Regions from separate parts of the Paenibacillus sp. FSL k6-2145 genome, predicted to be linked through region 2. Evidence: riboswitches for the same ligand, from Rfam matches in the RefSeq annotation. Region 2 holds a riboswitch; the other holds the start of a gene.
The links. Region 2 has a riboswitch for FMN ahead of ribD (bifunctional diaminohydroxyphosphoribosylaminopyrimidine deaminase/5-amino-6-(5-phosphoribosylamino)uracil reductase RibD). Riboswitches for the same ligand answer to the same signal wherever they lie in the genome.

Region 1 (10,006 bases), 590 kb from region 2:
GGGTACAAGTCATCGTATTCCCGCAAGGAGTGAATTAGAACAAACTGTGAGGATATAACACTTTAAACGGCAGGCGACTCCACATCGAGTTGAACAGGTGTACAATGATAGCCATTGCAAGAACTTTCCTCGCACGGACAAGCTGATAAACCGATGATCAGATCCATCAAAGCTTCCATTTCAACATAATCCCCTGCACATGATTCGGGAGCGATAACATCAATTTTGCCTTCACCATCTACTACGGAATTCATAAACAGATTGAAAGGATAATGTTGATCCGGGGGAGAGATACCGAAAGGTTCAAGAGCAGTATTCAGATTATTATAACAACTGGGATGATCCTTCTTATCATACAAGAACTCATACATTTCCGGACGACAAGCGGAATTAAAAAAATCATGTATGCCAGCAGTTTCACTTACAATGCTAATCAGAGGTTCATAACGGTTGGAATATAGACATTGTCCCGGTTTAATCCTGTAATTGCGCAGGACATCAAGGGTTACCCCGGGATCAAGCCGATTATTAATATTCTGTGCATCATAAGCGACAAAATCAACCACTTGCTGCCCCTCCAGATCAGTTATACGGATCAGTGAGCCTTTTTTCACTTTAAGAGCGTAGCCTGTCTTGGCAGGAATGTGAATAGATTGCTTATGAGATTCCGTTGAATTCATCCCTATCTCCTCCGAGGTCTTTTACTTCAGTATGCGGAGATGACATTGCTTTCATGCACTATAGCAAGTGATACAGGCATGTGAATATGAAGAATAAGAATAGGGTGGATAAAAGATTACTCATCAGAAACGGTGAAATATTTCGTTTATGCTGGAAACAGTGGATTACCTTTCATTCCAATCCAGAGGTCTGATTGTTCAAGCTGTGCAGCCAGATGTAATAACCAATCTTCGTGTCCTTTGGTAGCCATCACTTGAACGCCCATTGGCAAACCTTCAGGTGTCATATGAAGAGGCACACTAATCGCAGGTTGGCCTGTTAAATTCGCAAGCTGGGTGAAAGGTGTATACGTAAGACTTGGCTCAAACATTTCATAGATGAGTTGCTGCTGCTGGGTCTTGTCCAATTCACTGATTCGCATCAGATTACGGATCTGTTCGTCATGAGGTGTTAATTCACCAATCTTAGGCGCAGGAAAAGCATTAACAGGTGTGACGTAGAAGTCATAACGCTCAAATAAGGTGGACATCTGAGCTGCAGCTACATCCCATTCTGCTAAGCTATGTACAAATTCCGCAGCGGACACCTTTTTGCCTGCTTCAGCCAGAACCCAGGATTCAATCTCCATATCATCGGAGGTCAGAGCCCGGCCCATGGACCGTTCCATGGAAGAGATCATCGCGGCCATCTCACCACTGTTCATCATGTAATAGTTCTCCATCAACCGAACTCCATTGACTGGACTCAGTTTTTCTTCAACATGATGACCTTGATCTTCCAACCAGCGAACGAGCTTGTATACAGACTCTTTGGCTTCTGCGCTGACAGGTGTTCCCACGGGCGAATCCGTTGTGTATGCAATTTTCAGTTTGCGTTGATGTGGATAGCTCATATCTGCCAAGTAACTGCCTGGAAAGAGTGGAGCATGGAATGCAGCTTCAGGTTGAATGACTTGTAAAGTATCAAGCAATGCAGCACTGTCCCGAACCGAGCGAGAGAGGGCAAAATCAATCGATGCGCCTTGCCATTGACGACCAACTCCCGGTCCTACAGGTGTGCGCCCGCGGGTTGGCTTTAATCCAAACAATCCGCTAAAGGAAGCCGGGATACGGATCGAACCTCCTCCGTCACTGGCTCCGGCAAGAGGAACAATACCTGAAGCTACAGCGGCAGCGGCACCACCACTTGAACCACCTGGGGAGTGATTGATATTCCATGGATTACGAGTTGGACCATGAAGCCGGGGCTCGGTAATATTTTTCAAACCAAATTCAGGCGTATTGGTATGTCCTATGAAGATAAAGCCTGCATCACGGAGTCGAGTGACAAAATTGGAATTGCGTAATGCCCGATGCTCGCTGAACAGACGGGAGCCTGAAGTCAGAAATTCGCCTTCCAAGGATTGCGAGATATCTTTCAGGAGCAGGGGCACACCGGCAAAAGGTTGTTCTCCAGGGCGAACCAAACCGGCTTCCTCACGTGCGCGATTTTCATATGTACGAATTACCGCATTAAGTTGCGGATTCACTTCTTCAAGGCGTGCAAACGCCGCTTCCAGCATTTCAACCGGGGATACTTCCCGGGATCGGATCAGTTCAGCCAAACCTACGGCGTCGTAGGAGTTATATGAGAATGAAGACATCATGATCGTTCCTCTCTGAATATAATTCATCTGTTTATTCCATATGTCATCGTACCACCGGATTGGATAAAAGACAAAACATAGAAGAGACTTAGCGCGATGATTTTGATATTCGGTATGAGAGGAGAGAAAAGAGGGGCATTTGCATTTGAGATATAGAAATAAAGCACAGGGTTAATAGCTCATATTGCAAATTGAGAAAATGATCGAGTAATATCGAGTAAATTGAGTAATGGAAATAAAAAACCACTGCTCATCTAATTTGATGTGCAATGGTTTCTTTTTATATTTGACTATTTGTTTATATGTGAACCTCAGATATACCCACTTACTCTGTACGCAGCTTCGGTGCAGCATCGGCCGCAGTTGATGATCTTTCCTGCTGTCTGGAAATGGCGAAGAGGGCCACCCAGATCAGGATAAAACCAAGCAGCTGCTCCCATGTAATCAGTGTACGGAAAGCGATCCAGTTCACCAACACACCCGCCATCGGGAAGCTAAGTTCCGCGAGTGTTGCAACAGACGCTTTGGTTGACGACAGACCTTTGTAATACAACAGAAGACTGAGCAAACCTGGTAACAATGCCTGACCGAGAATGTTGAGGATGACAGCAGTCTGTTCACCCGTTCCGGACGGAAATGTCCATGCCGCACCTTCGTTCCACGTCATAAAGATCAGGAGTGGAAGAGCAACGACAAAGCGCAGGGAGGTGACCGTTTCATAACGCGCCTGCCCCAGCATCAACCGGCCCATAACGGTTGAACCTCCCCATAAGGCAGCAGCCCCAAGGGATAACAAGCTTCCAGCATGAATCCAGTTGTCCCAGTTACCTAATGGCAATGTGAAGCCAAATGTAAGCAGGTACGTTCCTGCTAATGCTATGAAGAACAATCCACCGAAGCGACGAGGCAACGTTTCTTTTAATAATAGTTTAGCCAGCACGATAGCGAAGAGTGGTTGCATTTTTTGCAATAAAAGCACCGTATTCGGATCGTTATGTGTTAGTGCCATGGTGAACAATACCGTTGCGAGTGCTGATCCTCCCCATGAAATAAAAATCACGGCAATCCAGTGGCGAGCGCGCAGGTTTTTCAGATCAGCCCGAAATTTCCACAGCACGGGTATGGCAATAAGACTGACGATGATGTGTTCCACCAGTACAATCTGCGTGGATGTCATCGTGTTTAGCAAAATAATGCGGAAGAGTGGGTCGACACCCCATAAGGCGGCGCCGAGAACTACAAGCCAGAATCCGGTATTACTTCGTTCCTTGCGGTAAACAGGTGATGCTGCTGATGTCTTTTCCATATTCAGGACTCCTTCGTCAGAACACGGAATCTTCAGTTGGCAAAATCGACAAAAGCCCCCGTTTTGGTATATACCAAATAAACGGGGGCTCATCCAAAGACATGCGTCAGGAAAGAGGCCTTCCCATAAACGGCATGTCAATGTGTTGATCTTCTCTCATCCGGACTATACCGTCGGCCTTGGATTCACACCAAGTCAGTCGCTAGATGTCCTTCGTTAAGAACTAATAGCGAGTCGCGGGCTGGTTCCGAAGAACATCACCGCCGGTTGGGAATTGCACCCTACCCCGAAGATCCTATTCAATTATATAGTGTGTTGAACAAGCTGTAACATTAATAAGTTCATCTTATTCCTGTAAGCGCTAGCAGTTCAAGCATTTTTTTTAGAAAACGATTTTCCAGCTTCCTTGCTGTCTGCGAAGGAGCACGATCTGACCTGCGTGATACGCATCATGGAGTACCCAGCGAGCTAGTTCGTGTGCCCATTTCTCTTCGGAGTCCATATATGCGGCTTCAAGATCTGACTCTTGTAGTGCAGCCAATTGATCTCGCAACTGCTGGGCTAATCGAGTTGTACCCTGTAGCAGTGTATTCCATCCAGCTGCATCCGTCGGATCTCCGGAATTCCCAAACGTGTATTCATTGGAGTCTACAGCAGGAAGGGTAGGCTCCTTACCTTGCATGCGACATAATAAGCGATGGTTGTAATAATACATATGGTTAACCAACTGCCAGATGCTTAATCCCCCTGAGGGTGGAATCCAGGCTGCTTGTTCTGCTGTAAGACCCTCCAAGGATTTCGACAAAGGTACAATCCAATTACATTGATCCCAAGTATCATCCTTTTGAATAAGTAATACATCTAGTGCTGTTGTTTTTGTCATTGTCTTTTCCTCCTTGTGTATAATTGTGATTTGTGATGTAACTAGCTAAAACTGATCAATGAGGTTACACTTAATATAACACATCAAAGATGAGTTGTAACCTTCTTTATTTAATTAGATAGTTACAATAAACGGAGGTATATATGGACAGGTTATGGACCGATTTTGTAAACAGCGATTATCACGACTGGCGTGGGGGAGATCGATCGGAGGACAGACTAGGGAAGGCGAGCTGGCAGCAAGATTTTCTGGAACGATGGCAACTTAACGCTTCTGTCCCTTCATCTCCAGAAGATGAGTTGTCGATGAGAAATTTCAGGAATGAATTGATGGCTCTTGGAGCCCGCTTGTCTTCTGGAGAATCATTAACGGATATAGAAAAACAATGGTTGAATGGCGTTATGGAAGCAGGGCATGTGAGAAGAACATTGACTACAATTGATCAGGGACTGAAACTCCAACTGGTAGCTGTAGAAACGGGTTGGCATCAGGTTATGGCTGAGGTAGCTGCTGATTTTGCTACGACTTTGGTAGAGGGAGAAGGCGGCAGGATTCGGATATGTGATAATTCGGATTGTCGCTGGATGTTTTATGATGATACCCGAAGCAGAACACAGAAGTACTGTGATGATAAGATGTGTGGAAATCTGATGAAGGTCAGAAGATTTCGGGCGAAACGCAAATCCCAAAATTGATAAATACTAACAATAACTATATAATGTATATATACTAGCGAAAAAATAGTCAGAAGCAGTACAGATTCGTAAGCAGGATGTGATCGTCTTTCAAACCAAATCAGATGGGAGATGTGTCTTGTGCGGACAAGTTATCTGTTGAAAAATGGCTGTGTGTTGTCGATGGATGCTCGAATTGGACAGTATAAGAGGGCGGACGTTCTGATTCAGGATTCACTGATCATGGCGATCCAGCCCGACCTGGATATTCCAGATGCGGAGATCATTGATGCTTCATCGATGATTATTATGCCTGGGCTGGTGGACACACATCGGCATGTGTGGGAATCACTGGTCAAAACAGCGGGAACCAACTGGTCCTTGCCAGTCTATTTGCAAAATCTCTATTATGGTGCGATGGGAAGCAAGCTCCGTCCAGAAGATAGTTATATTGCCAACTTACTCGGTTCCTTGGAAGCGCTTAATGCAGGAGTGACAACGGTGTTGGATTGGAGCATGCCGTATTCCCCTGACCATACGGATGAACTGATTCGTGGACTTCAGGATGCTGGCATTCGGGCGGTATTTGCTCACGGAGTCCCTGGTGAGACGAACTTCTGGAATCGGGATAGCCAGCTCACGTATTCGAATAATGATGTGAGAAGAGTCAAAGAACGTTATTTTTCATCACGGGATCAATTGCTTACTTATGGGCTTGCCATTCGTGGTCCGGAATTCAGTCATTGGGATACAACGGTGAAAGAGATCGAACTAGCACAAGAGCTGGATGCGATCTGTTCCATGCATGCCGGATTTGGCAGTTGGGGGTCTGTGGATCGTTCCATTAGTCAATTGTACGAAGCGGGGCTGTTAAGTCCACGAGTGAATATCGTTCATGGTAACACCATGGGCATGGATGAATACAAAATGCTGGCAGATAGCGGTGCTTCCTTGTCGGTCACACCTGAGGTTGAAATGATGATGGGTCATGGATATCCGGCCACCGGCTATTTTCTTGAACATGGGGGAACCCCTACACTTGGTGTAGATGTGGTAACGTCCACAGGCGGAGATATGTTCTCGCAGATGAAGTTTGCACTTCAAGCTGAACGATCCAGAGCGAATGAGCAACTTCTGCAGCAGGGTGAGATGCCTGGTGAGTTGAACTTGCAGTCCAGCCAAGTACTGAGATTTGCAACTTCAGCTGGTGCACAAGCATTGGGATTGGAGCAGAAGGTGGGTACGTTGACCCCGGGAAAAGAAGCGGATCTGATCATGATTCGTACCACCGATCTGAATATGTTCCCTGTTCATGATCCAATCGGCGCTGTCGTGCAATTTGCCAATCCATCCAATGTGGATACGGTATTTGTGGCAGGTAGACTTGTGAAGCGAGAGGGTAAACTGTTGAATGTTGATTTGGATGCGATTCGTCATGAGGCGATGCAGAGCAAAGATTATTTGTTATCCCAGTACCGGATGTCGGACGCGGAGAGAATTTCTTTTTCATAATTTACTTTTTCATAAAAACCTGAAATGAAGTCAGTTCGTATTTTTATATACATCTTTACCTATAGTAAAGAAATAAAGGGCCGCATAACACTATGTGGCTCTTTTACATGCCTTCATATCGTCGAATTAGACAGGATAAGGGAGGAAGGGACAGCGGAAAAAGACGAAAAGAGCTCTCATTTTTAAACTTCAGATAACAAGGGATATAAGTTGTTTTTCACGAAAATTAAGGCTCATAAAAACTGCGCATAATATAAATTATACGCAGTTTTGTTTTAAATCGATTTTCATATTTGTCCACGTGCAACAGTTCATGATAATTTTCGCGAAAAAAGAACAAAATAAGTGATCCTTAAAAATAAATTTAACCAAGCAACGCGATAACGTGTAGAATTCGATAGGTTTTTATAGGTGATCGATAAGATAGAACAAATGACTTTTTCATAGAACAGATGGGAAGCCATCCAATCGCTGCTACATCCATAGCACATATTGCACATTCAAGATTCATGACGAGAGGAACATGACTATGCGTGAGAACGAACAACGATCTTCATTATTTCGTAAAAAACCAATTGCCTACGGGGGCGATAACAACAGTGCATTGAAACGGGCGCTTGGTCCATTGGACTTAACCACACTTGGCGTAGGAGCTATTATTGGTACCGGGATTTTTGTGCAAACCGGTGTAGCTGCCGCAACGTATGCTGGCCCTGGCCTTGTACTGTCATTTTTGCTGGCAGGTATCATATGTGCATTCGCGGCATTGTGTTACTCGGAATTTGCCTCAAGCATACCGGCATCGGGTAGTGCGTACACGTATAGTTATACGGCTTTTGGTGAAGTGATTGCCTGGATTCTGGGATGGGATCTGATATTGGAGTATGGATTCGCGAGTGCGGCGGTAGCCAGCGGATGGTCTGGATATTTCCAAACGTTATTGTCCGGATTCGGGCTGGAGTTACCCCATGCGCTTACGAGTGCGTTCAGCCCGGAAAAGGGAACCTATTTTGACATCACGGCTGCGGTCATAACGTTAATTATTACTTTCCTGCTTACCCGAGGAGTGAAGGAAGCTGCTCGTGCGAACGGAATTATGGTTGCGATTAAGATTATTGTCGTGCTGATCTTTATTGGTGTAGGTGTCTTTTATGTAGAGCCAACAAACTGGCAACCATTCTTGCCCTTTGGTATCTCAGGCGTAACTGCGGGAGCAGCAACCGTATTCTTTGCTTACATCGGATTTGATGCGGTCTCCACAGCGGCAGAAGAGGTCAAGCGGCCACAACGGGATTTGCCGATTGGAATTATTGCGTCACTGGCGATCTGTACTGTTCTCTACATTGTTGTATCGTTGATCCTCACAGGGATCGTGCCTTATAACATGTTGAATGTAAGTGATCCGGTTGCGTTTGCATTTGAATTTGTCCAATTGAAGGGATTGTCCTGGATTGTGTCCCTAGGAGCGATTACGGGTATTACGACAGTATTGCTGGTCATGATGTATGGTCAGACACGTTTGCTCTATTCCATGTCTCGTGACGGACTGCTGTCTCCGGTCTTTTCCAAGGTTAGTGGCAAGAGTCAGACACCAGCGGTAGGGACATGGGTTGCAGGCATTATCGTGGCTCTGTTCTCCGGGTTCATCTCGTTGGGACATTTGGCGGAGCTTACGAACATCGGAACGTTGTTTGCTTTTGCAGTTGTAAGTCTTGGCATTATTGTGTTGCGTAAAAATAACCCGGATCTCAAACGCGGCTTTCGCGTTCCACTTGTGCCACTGATTCCGATTCTGAGTGCCTTGGGTTGTGTATACTTAATGACACGCCTTGCGGCGCTGACATGGATTACGTTTTTTGCTTGGTTGATTATCGGATTGATTATCTACTTTGCGTATGGACGTCATTACAGTCATCTGAATCCGGCACGCCGGATCTCCAGTGCTTTCAGAGCGAAGGATAAATAGATTAGTTGAGAACGTCTTTAACCGAGAACATCTTCATTTTTCCTCATTTCGTATCGCTTAGGCGAAGCGGGATGGGGATTTTTTTATATAGAAAGATAAAGGAAGATAACAGCAGGGGAAGGTTGGAATTTTCTTCATATATGGGTAAGTAATTAGGGACGTGACGAACTTAATCACGGGGGCGGGGTTGCGGCTAAGCCAAATATGAAATATATTTGGGGATGTGACATGCCATCAGACATAAGAGAGGGGATGTATCATGAACACACCATTACATACGAATTCAGATCATCAAAATGCAGCTTTTGGATTTGCACTGGCTGACTCAGCTGTACTTGCAGAGGCGCAATTAATTGTTTCACAATTAGAGGATTCACAAACCTTACAGTTGGATATTGATCCACAGCGTCTTCTGAAGGATGGACGTAAGGTATCTGTCATTGCACAACAGTTGGATTCACCCGTCAATCGTCAGGATGCCAATATCATCTATGGTCAGGAGTTAGCATACGTGCAGTATGCTGTTAACCTGAAACCGGATAGCTCGATCTCCATTGCTTCTATTGAAGGCGTTGAACAATCTGTTAATCTTGGTTGGGCAGCATTTCAAGAGGGGGAATACGAACTTCGAATCTCCCTGCATATGAAAACACCTCGTATTGCTGAAGGTACACTCGAACCTGAACAACTTGCAATGGTTAAGTATGCGCAAGTTATCACCGTATATATATCGCTTTTCCCGGCAGAAGCAGCGTCGTTGAGTTCACCATCTCAAGCTGTGTGGAGCAGAAACCATCATGTGTTTGACTCCTACGGGAGAGGAGGATTTATTCTCGCTGACCTGCCTCGACTCGCTAAGCGTGTGGAGGAACTGATTGGACCAGGTAACCATAATCTGATCGAACAATTTGCGGAAGGGGAACTGTCGGATACGTTGCTGGAAGAGGGGTTGATGGCGATCGCCTGGGGCGTGACTCCTTGGTGTTATTCACTCTATTCCGCACCAGATGAGCAGTCTGCTGGAATACTTGCCGTGGACAAGCTGGGCGATGAACCTGAACGGCAAGGGATTTACCAGCTTGATCCTTCCATTCAACAATTAAGTATCGTACCTGCGAATGAGCTGGCTTATTGGCCTGCCTGCGTTCAGAACGATTGGCCTGTCATTGATGTGGCAGGCGAAGGCGAGACGTTGCACATGGATTTATATACTCAGATCTGTGAATCCGTGAATGGGCTGCACGAGAATCCATTGCCATCGTTTGTACTTACCCGTAGTCAAGGCAAACCCGAAGCGATCATTCCGCTGATTGACGTTGTCATTGTGGATGAAGCGTAG
Region 2 (10,006 bases):
GTGTCGGTTAGTATGAGCTTGCAAATTAGAGTGAAGAATCCGTACTATCATCTTCGCTGTCGATATGACTTAGATCATCCGCCGGATCAGCACTTTCCGGTTCCAGTTGTTGCAGATCCAGTTTGTTGAATAACAGTTGTGTCTCTTCCTCCAGGTTTTCCGAATCTTCGAACAAGCCTGGTTCCGGAAGGTCTTTAATTGAAGCCAGTCCGAAATAATCCAGAAATGACTTGGTCGTTCCGTACAGAATTGGTCGTCCGATCGCCTCGGCTCGTCCCACTTCAATAATCAAATCCTTATTCACAAGCGTATGAATGGCCCGCTCCGATTTTACACCGCGGATTTCCTCAATCTCTACCCGTGTAATCGGCTGACGATACGCCACAATGGCCAGCGTCTCCAGAGCCGCCTGGGATAAGGACGTGCGTGCGGGAGAGTATGCCAGTTTCTCGAAATATACAGCGTGGTCAGGCAAGGTTCCCAACTGAACTACACCAGCGATCTTGAGAATCTGTACACCTCGTCCCTGCTGTGAGAATTCATGAATCATCTCCTCAATCGCGTCCGTTACAAGCTCCACTCGCTGGTCGACGATCTCGGCGATTTGTTTGATACTCAGACCTTCTTCTCCGGACAAAAACAGCAGGCCTTCAATAATCGATTTCAATTTCGGAAAATCCATGATTCTTTGTTTCCCCTCTCCACTCCATAACGATATCCTCAAACATCCGTTCCTGATAACAGACAATCTGCTTCATCTTCATCAGTTCCAGCACCGCCAGAAAAGTGACAACAATCTCATGGCGATAGATATGCTCGTCCATCAACTTGGAGAATAACAGTCTGCCTCCCGGCCCCATACTTTCCAAAGCGCCGATGACATCCCGTATCCGGTCCTTAACCGAAATCTCATCCCGTTTGATTCGGGTTACAGTTGTGCGCTTCTCAGCCTTACGTAGCGCCTTCTGAAAGGCTGCAATCAGGTCAGAGGTGTGTAAACCCTCAACCGGGTTCGATTGGGCTTCTACGGGCATATAGGGGCGCAGATCCTCGGGCTCTTTGGAAAATATAAGGCTACGTTCCCACTCCCGTTCATGAAGATGACGCGCAATTCCCTTGTACTTGCGATATTCTATCAGACGTGCAATCAGCTCTGCACGTGGATCATAATCTTCTTCTTCCATAAAATCATAATCCTCGAAGTCCTCAATGACCGGTGGTTTGGGCAATAAAAGTTTGCTCTTGATCGACAGCAATGTTGCTGCCATGACCAGAAATTCACTCGTAATATCCAGTTCCAGTTCCTGCATCGAATGCAGATACGCCATGTATTGATCGGTAATATCGCTGATGGGAATATCCTGGATATGAATTTCAGCCTTATCAATCAGATGAAGCAGCAGATCCAAAGGCCCTTCAAAAGTCTCCAGTTTGTATGTAACTACCGTCACTAGACGAATCCTCCCGCCAGAAAAATACAAAACCCTGCTAAGCCGTCCGAATCCGGTTTCCCGTGTTCGTCTGCGCAAAGCAGGGCACTACTATTAAATAAGCACTATTTTAGCTGTTTCGTCAAGTTTGCCATCTCAATTGCCGCCGTAGCTGCATCCCAACCTTTGTTACCCGCTTTGGTTCCGGCACGTTCAATCGCTTGTTCAATATTTTCTGTCGTAACCAATCCAAAGATTGTAGGCACGCCAGTTTTCAGATTAATTGCTGCTACCCCTTTAGCCATCTCGTTGCACACATAATCGTAATGCGTAGTGGATCCACGAATTACAGTTCCCAGGGTAATCACCGCATCATACTTGCCGCTCTCCGCCATTTTCTGCGCAATCAGAGGGATTTCGAACGCTCCTGGAACCCAGGCTACATCCACTTCATCATCCTGCACGCCGTGACGTTTGAATGCATCAAGCGCCGCGCTAAGTAATTTACTGGTGATGAATTCGTTGAAACGTCCAACGACAACTCCATAACGTGATCCTTCTGATACTAAATGTCCTTCAAAAAATTGTGGCATTCAAGTCATCTCCCTAACGGTATAATGTAATGTAAGTAACGGAAATCCTAATTAATCTCTTCCATAAATTACATGGTGAACGTTATTCATCTAAAATATATTTACTGTTCGTTTTGTTCGATATCATCAAACTTGAGCATATGCCCCAGCTTTGCTTGCTTTGTATGAAGATAAACCGTATTGTCCTCGTTCTCTTCCATCTGGATCGCAACACGCTCTACAACTTCAAGTCCGTATCCTTCAAGGCCTTTAATTTTACGAGGATTGTTAGTTAACAGTCTGATCTGACGAACCCCAAGGTCTTTCAGAATTTGAGCGCCAATCCCGTAATCACGCAAGTCGGCAGCAAATCCCAGCTTCAGGTTTGCATCCACCGTATCCAGACCTTCCTCTTGCAGCTTATAGGCTTTGAGTTTGTTGATTAGCCCAATGCCCCGGCCTTCCTGTCTCATATAGAGCAGTACGCCGTTGCCTTCCTCGTTAATCTGTTTGAGTGCCGCATCAAACTGAGGACCACAGTCACAACGATGGGAATGGAATACATCACCAGTCAAACATTCAGAGTGCACACGTACAAGTACGGGTTTGGAACCATCTATTTCACCTTTGACCAAAGCCACATGCTCCTTGTTGTCCACAGCGTTTGTATAAGCCACCGCTTGAAACTCGCCAAAGTCCGTTGGCATACGTACAGCCACTTCACGTTGGACCAGCTGCTCTTTTTCGTTACGGTAACGAATCATGTCCTGAATACTGATCAGCTTCAGATCATGTTTGCGGGCAATCTCCTGCAGATCCGGAAGTCTGGCCATTGTGCCATCTTCCTTAATCACTTCACAGATCACGCCTGCGGGATATGAACCACACATAATGGCCAAATCTACCGCCGCTTCTGTATGCCCAGCACGACGAAGTACACCGCCATCTTTTGCAATCAGCGGGAACATGTGACCAGGCTTACGGAAGTCCCCAGCTTTCGCTTCAGGATCAATCAGACCTTTCACGGTAATAGAGCGTTCATGTGCCGAGATACCTGTTGTCGTATCTTTGTGGTCCACAGAGACGGTGAAGGCTGTTCCATGGAAATCCGTATTTTGTTGAACCATCGGTTTCAGATTCAGTTCGTCCGCACGTTGTTGTGTAATCGGAACACAGACCAGACCTCTACCTTCAGTAATCATGAAATTAATGACTTCAGGTGTCGCCTTTTCGGCCAAAGCGATAAAATCGCCTTCATTCTCCCGATCTTCATCATCCACAACAATGACGGGTTTACCACGCATGAGATCATATATAGCTTCTTCTATCGTATCCAAAATGGATTGTTCTGACATGGGTCCACCTCCAGTTTATTTCTGTTTCTATTTATGCAAATCCGTGATTGGAGAGAAAATCTTCACTGATACTGCGCGGCTTGCCAGCACCCGTCTCTCGATGTCCTCTCCCATACTGGAGCAGATGATCCACATATTTGCCCAAAATATCGCATTCGATATTAATGGTATCCCCTGTCTTTTTCACATTTAGTACAGTTTCACCAATGGTATGCGGGATTATGGAAACCGTGAATGCGGTATCCGATGTATGGACAACGGTCAAGCTAATGCCATCCAGTGTAACCGATCCTTTGGGAATCAGATATTTGAACAACTGGTGATCATCAGGTTTGATCTCAAACACAATCGCATTCTGATCACGTGTTATACTGCCAATCACTCCGGTACCATCGACATGGCCCTGAACGATATGTCCGCCAAAACGCCCGCCGGATTGCATGGCCCGCTCCAGATTAACTTTACTGCCAGATTGCAGCTGACTGAGATTGGTATGGCGATAGGTTTCAGGCATTACATCGGCGGTAAAACCTCCACCTTCGAGCGTTGTCGCAGTTAAGCACACGCCGTTCACTGCTACACTATCACCAATCTTCAGATCGTCCATGATGGCGGAAGCTCCGATATTCAGGACCATCGCTTCGCCTTTCCGACCAATACGCCGGATCTGACCGACTTCTTCCACCAAACCGGTAAACATGCTGCCGCCTCCCTTGTTCAATTTATAAAGAGTCTAACTTGTTTCTTTAAAATTCATTTATTTATTCAGGCCACACCGGAATACCGCCAATGCTGATATTATCTCCAACTTTTTCGATCTCCAACTGATTCAATTGAATCGCCTGATTCATACGTTCCACACCTTCGAAGCGGAAGCTTCCAGGTGTATCATAACCGCCTACAATCTTCGGAGCGATAAACATGAGCAGTCGATCGACCAACCGTGCCTCCAGCATGGCTCCATTCAGAGTGCCCCCACCTTCAAGCAAAATCGAACCAATCTCACGCTCACCCAACTTGCTAAGTCCGCTTAACAGATCCACACGTGGTCCAGGACCACAGCGTATAATCTCAACACCGTAAGCTTCCAAACGTTCAGCAGCTTCAGGACTGGCTTCGTCTGTGGTGAGAACCCATGTTGGAGCAAGACCATCCTTAACCATTTTGGCACCTACGGGAAGACGCAACTTGGAATCCACCACAATGCGCACCGGACTAATGCCTTCCACTTGTAAACGGGTTGTAAGTTCCGGATTATCGGCAATCACTGTGTCGACGCCAACCATAATTCCCTGGTGACGATGACGAAGGGCATGCACAATCTCACGAGCGGGCTCGTTGGAGATCCACTTGCTGTCTCCGCTGCGAGTAGCAATTTTGCCATCCAAAGTAGTAGCCGTTTTCAGTGTCACAAAAGGTAGACCCGTTGTTATAAATTTAATGAATTTTTCATTCATGCGTCTTCCACGCTCACGCAGTACGCCAACTTCAACTTCAATGCCTTGTTGACGAAGCATGCTGATGCCTCTGCCGGATACTTGCGGATTTGGATCTTCACAACATACGACAACACGTTTTACCTTTTCATGAATCAGGCGTTCACTACAAGGTGGCGTCTTGCCATAATGACTACAGGGCTCAAGTGTAACGTATACCGTACTTCCTTCTGCATCGCTGCCTGCCATGTTAAGGGCATGCACCTCCGCATGACCGGTTCCACGTTTCAGATGGCTCCCCAGACCTACAATACGACCTTCTTTCACAACTACACATCCAACGACCGGATTAATCCCCGTCTGTCCTTGTGCTCGTTCCGCCATATCCAATGCCAGTGCCATATAAAATTCATCATTGATCATTTCCAAATCCGTTCACCCCGCGGTTTAAAGTCTTTTTTATTAAAAAATCCCCGTCGAACAATCAGTTCGATGGGGATGATGAGAGACAAATGTCACCAGCAGGAGTGAAATGGATACAGCACGCCAACACTTTGCCCAAAACTTCATTTCGGGCAAGTGAAAATAGACACATACCTTAATGAACATCAATTACAGGTAAAGAGCTTTTATAGTGTGGCATATGTATGGAACTGTCCGGCGTAACCGGATCTTCCCTGCACAGTGCAAGACATTACCAATCTAGACTGTACAGCAATACTCCTGCTGAATGCAAACCTGTTAGGTCTGCACCTCTCCTTCTCCCATCCAGACTATACTGTCGGTTCTGGAATTACACCAGATCAGCCATCTGCCACAGGCAGACAGGTCACGGACTTTGCATCAAGTGCTGGACATGTGTCCTTACACTTCCTGCATCACCGCCGGTAGGGAATTGCACCCTGCCCTGAAGGATTGCTTTCGTTATTACTTGGATGTTAGCACTTTAATGCCAAAAAATCAATTGTTTTTTGTTCCTTTTTGTCACATACTAACTTTTAATAAGCTAAGAAACAACAAAAAACCGCTTCCTCTCAAGGAGGTACGGTTTTTGTTTGGAGGCACATTTCACATCCATCGCAGCATTCTACATATCAGGAAAACACCAGCTCGCCATATGCTTTAATTCTTTGGCATTATGGAATGGAGTGCGATCAGGTTCTTGCAGGGGCGAAGTCGGAAGCGGGAACTCTCTTGCCACCCTTCTGACCCAACTTGTGGAATCAATCGCAATAGCCGAGCATTTCCAGCGTCCATTCGCTCTCGGTCGAAACGTTCCATGCAAATCTGCTTTTCCCGGCATCTCTGGAAAGACACCATCCAAATATTCAACGATGACACGCTTGTCTCTGACTTCATGACAGTATACTGTCACCCATACACCTTCCCGGACCCGAACAGCATACACATCTCCAGACTGTACCTCCCCGGTACCTGCATCAGGAGATGCCTTTGGTACTTTTCCGCGAACACTTCTCTTCTTCTCCAATGCTCCTAAGATCGTGTCCTTTACAGCTGGACTCTCATCAGGCTTATCCGCAAGAGATATATTATTCAGATCAAAATCATGAAATATCTTGTTCAGGTTGTTCTCATTGATTCCGACAGATGAGTCCCACCACGCCAGAGGGGCCTGCACTTCAACCCGCACATTGGGGCGTGCGTCACGCTGTATGTAAGAGGTGAATTTCGTAATCATTCCAGGATGTTCAGGCGTATCCAATATGCCAATCAGAGCTAACGTCTCAAGCAAATCACGGTAGGCATATTCCTTCTGTGTAGGCAAAAGACGTTCCTTCTTGAGCGCTACTGCTGCCTTGCTGTAACGTGTTCTGGGAGGTAATTCGCGCAGCACCGTTAACACCGCACGGAATGTCCAGCGGTCGTACTCATTGGGTATTGGAAGCTCCTTCGCGGCAGCCAGCTCTCGAAGTGCCAACACATATCCAAAAGGATCACCGTCCAACGGGGTTCCATTGGTCATCCGCCAATACCATTGCAGCGTTGTGTCGGTTGCTTGATCTACACTTAATCCGCAGATCTTACAAGTGTTTGAAGATGGATATGGCGTATGTTCATGACTTGGCATACTGCTCGCAATAAGCTTGCCCGTAAGCAACGAGCGCCAGATCATGGGTGCTGACCACAAAGAGGATACAAAGGCCTGCGCTGCATCATTGATCGTCCAGTGATTCGCAACTTTTTTCAGCTCAGTAATCGTTTCATCATGTTGCGGACGTACAAATCGATTCGGTTCATGCCCGGCTGCCTCAATCGCTTCTCGATCCTTTACCGATAGACTATCCGGAACAACATGGCGCGATGCCTGAAGTTCTTCATCCCACAACGTGCGCTCACTATAAATTTGTTTTAACAAGCTTAGCTGAGTAACCATATCCAAGGTTTTATTCATCCTTTCTAATCATCGATTTCAAGTATGTAAAAAATAAAAAAAGTGCTTCTATAAAAGAAGCACTTCATGTTTGGATCCAGTTAAGGTGAAGGTATTAAGCTTCTACAACTTCAACAGTTTCCATTTTGTCTTTACCTTCTAAAGCGTCCACAAACTCCATACCTTTAGTTACTTTACCGAATACAGTATGTTGTCCATCCAAATGTGGTTGCGGTTGGTAGCAGATGTAGAACTGGCTTCCACCTGTGTTACGGCCAGCATGTGCCATAGCAAGTGTTCCGCGCTCATGTTTATTCGGGTTAATTTCACAGTTGATTGTGTAACCTGGGCCACCTGCACCGCTACCGTTAGGGCATCCGCCTTGAGCTACAAAGCCCGGGATAACGCGGTGGAATGTAAGACCATTGTAGAAACCGGAGTTAGCCAGTTTCTCAAAGTTTGCTACAGTGTTTGGAGCTTCTTGATCGAACAGATCGATCAGAACTTCTCCGCCGTTTGCCAATTTAATTTTCGCTTGTTTCGCCATATGTAAATGACTCCTTTCGTATTGACCATCGTTAATGGTGCCAGAACGCATGACCCTGGGCCAAGCATTACAGCACTTTTCTTAGTGTACACCGAAAATGTCTGGATCGCAAAAAAAACGGCAACTTTTTTCGTGATTTAGCTCAAATACGCAAAAAGCAGACGAAAAAGGAAGTTCCCTTTTCATCTGCTTCAACTGCAAAATCCCTATATCTTGAATAATGCAGAAACGCCTTTTGACGAATTAGCGAGTAACTGGCTGTTTGCCAATGCGCGCTGGTACCAGGTCATTCTGAATGATATCTTGATACGTCTCACGGCGTACTACGACATCTCCTTGACCGTCTTTGACAAACACAACAGCCGGACGACGAATACGGTTGTAGTTGCTCGCCATGGAGTAGTTATATGCACCTGTACAAGCTACAGCGAGCAGATCGCCGCTCTCCACTTTTGGCAGGTCCAGATCCCAGATCAACATATCGCCACTCTCGCAGCATTTACCCGCAACAGATACCGTTTCCTGAGCAGCCTCATTCGCACGGTTGGCAAGCACAGCTTCGTACTTGGATTCATACAAAGCAGGACGTGGGTTATCGGTCATACCACCATCAACGGCAACGTATTTACGCACGCCTGGGATGTCTTTGCTTGTTCCAACAGTATACAGCGTTGTTCCCGCTTCACCCACGATACTGCGGCCTGGCTCAACCCAGATCTCAGGTACGGCATAGCCGATTTGAGCAAAATGATTTTTAACTGCGTCTGTAATAGCCTTCACGTATTGCGCAACTTCAAGCGGTGTATCTCCATCGATATAACGGATTCCGAATCCACCACCAAGGTTAACCACTTTGAAAGCAACATTAAGACGCTCATATACACTTGCTGCAAATTCAGCAACACGTTGAACAGCCATCTGGAAGCCTTCAACTTCGAAGATCTGGGAACCGATGTGGGAATGCACACCGAGCAATACCAGGTTAGACTGCTTGGAAGCCAAGTCAATCGCTTCAAATGCTGTACCATTTCCGATATCGAATCCAAATTTGGAATCCGTTTGACCTGTGGAAATATATTCATGCGTATGGGCCTCAACACCAGGCGTCACACGAAGCAAAATGTTTACTTTACGATTTTTGTCCGCTGCTACAGCCTGCAACAGATGCAGTTCATTGAAGTTATCAACAACAAAGCATCCGATCTCCGCATCAAGAGCCATTTCGATCTCTTCCAGCGTTTTGTTGTTACCGTGGAAATGAATGCGCTCAGCCGGGAATCCTGCTTGCAGTGCAGTAAACAGTTCACCGTCAGATACAACATCCAGGGAAAGTCCTTCTTCAGCTGCAAGGGCACACATCGCCATTACACAGAATGCTTTACTTGCGTATGCAACTTGGAAGCCCAATCCGGAAGCACGGAATGCTTCCATGTACTCTCTGCAACGCTCGCGAACCAATTGCTCGTCCACAACGTACAGGGGAGTTCCAAATTGTTCTTTCAGATCTGTTGCATCAACTCCGCCAATCTCCAGATGCCCTTGCGCGTTTATTTTACTTGTACCATGTAAATACATAATCTGCATTCCTCACTTTTTTATATACTGGAACAGTTGCTATTCCAATGATTTTACACCAGTATATCAAATTAGGCAGCGAGATGAATGGATTTTTCGGAAGATCATTTGTGTTTTTTACTTTTTCGCAGTTCACCGTCTGGATCATCAGACATTTTGGTGTTGTCACGGGTTTTGTTGAATGATGGACGTTTTTTATTTTCTAGCAACGGAAGCCGGAATAAAAAGTTGCCCAGGGCCTTTGCATTAAACGGTATAAAAGGCCAGAGATACGAAGAATTGTACGACCGGTGAATGGTGAGCGCCAATATGAGCAATGTACTGCCCACCACCAATCCCGGAACCTTGAATATTGCAACAGCGACTAACAGAACCAACCTGACTAGCCTGTTGGCAAGTCCAAGCTCGTAACTCGGCGTGGCAAACATTCCGATGGCTGCGATCGCCATATAGAGTACAACCTCATTGACAAAATATCCTGTTTTGACGGCGATATCCCCAACTAAAATCGCCGCGATCAAACCCATGGCCGATGCCAGAGGTGTAGGCGTATGAACCGCTGCCATCCGTAATAAATCGACGCCCAGTTCGATCAGTAGAAACTGTAGAATTAACGGAAGCTTTACATTTTCCTGCGGACCAATGAAGTCGAGTCCCATCGGTTTAATTGAAGGATCAATAACCATGAGAAGCCATAGT

Region 1: another riboswitch for FMN. It lies ahead of NZ043_RS26840 (DMT family transporter); the one in region 2 lies ahead of ribD (bifunctional diaminohydroxyphosphoribosylaminopyrimidine deaminase/5-amino-6-(5-phosphoribosylamino)uracil reductase RibD).

Annotation. Positions count from the first base shown of each region.
Region 1 covers NZ_CP150267.1:6,101,994-6,111,999, reverse strand. Annotated here, with positions in the region: gene NZ043_RS26850 (urea carboxylase-associated family protein) at 63-680, opposite strand; gene NZ043_RS26845 (amidase) at 827-2,323, opposite strand; gene NZ043_RS26840 (DMT family transporter) at 2,652-3,632, opposite strand; FMN riboswitch at 3,777-3,930, opposite strand; gene NZ043_RS26835 (DinB family protein) at 4,015-4,515, opposite strand; gene NZ043_RS26830 (CGNR zinc finger domain-containing protein) at 4,659-5,210, shown strand; gene NZ043_RS26825 (amidohydrolase family protein) at 5,322-6,701, shown strand; gene NZ043_RS26820 (amino acid permease) at 7,231-8,667, shown strand; gene NZ043_RS26815 (hypothetical protein) at 8,927-10,006, shown strand.
Region 2 covers NZ_CP150267.1:6,690,091-6,700,096, forward strand. Annotated here, with positions in the region: gene scpB (SMC-Scp complex subunit ScpB) at 26-682, opposite strand; gene NZ043_RS29605 (segregation/condensation protein A) at 651-1,451, opposite strand; gene ribE (6,7-dimethyl-8-ribityllumazine synthase) at 1,556-2,023, opposite strand; gene NZ043_RS29615 (bifunctional 3,4-dihydroxy-2-butanone-4-phosphate synthase/GTP cyclohydrolase II) at 2,125-3,357, opposite strand; gene ribE (riboflavin synthase) at 3,389-4,057, opposite strand; gene ribD (bifunctional diaminohydroxyphosphoribosylaminopyrimidine deaminase/5-amino-6-(5-phosphoribosylamino)uracil reductase RibD) at 4,119-5,222, opposite strand; FMN riboswitch at 5,546-5,712, opposite strand; gene NZ043_RS29630 (hypothetical protein) at 5,881-7,188, opposite strand; gene NZ043_RS29635 (peptidylprolyl isomerase) at 7,301-7,732, opposite strand; gene lysA (diaminopimelate decarboxylase) at 7,976-9,307, opposite strand; gene NZ043_RS29645 (spore germination protein) at 9,412-10,006, opposite strand, start outside.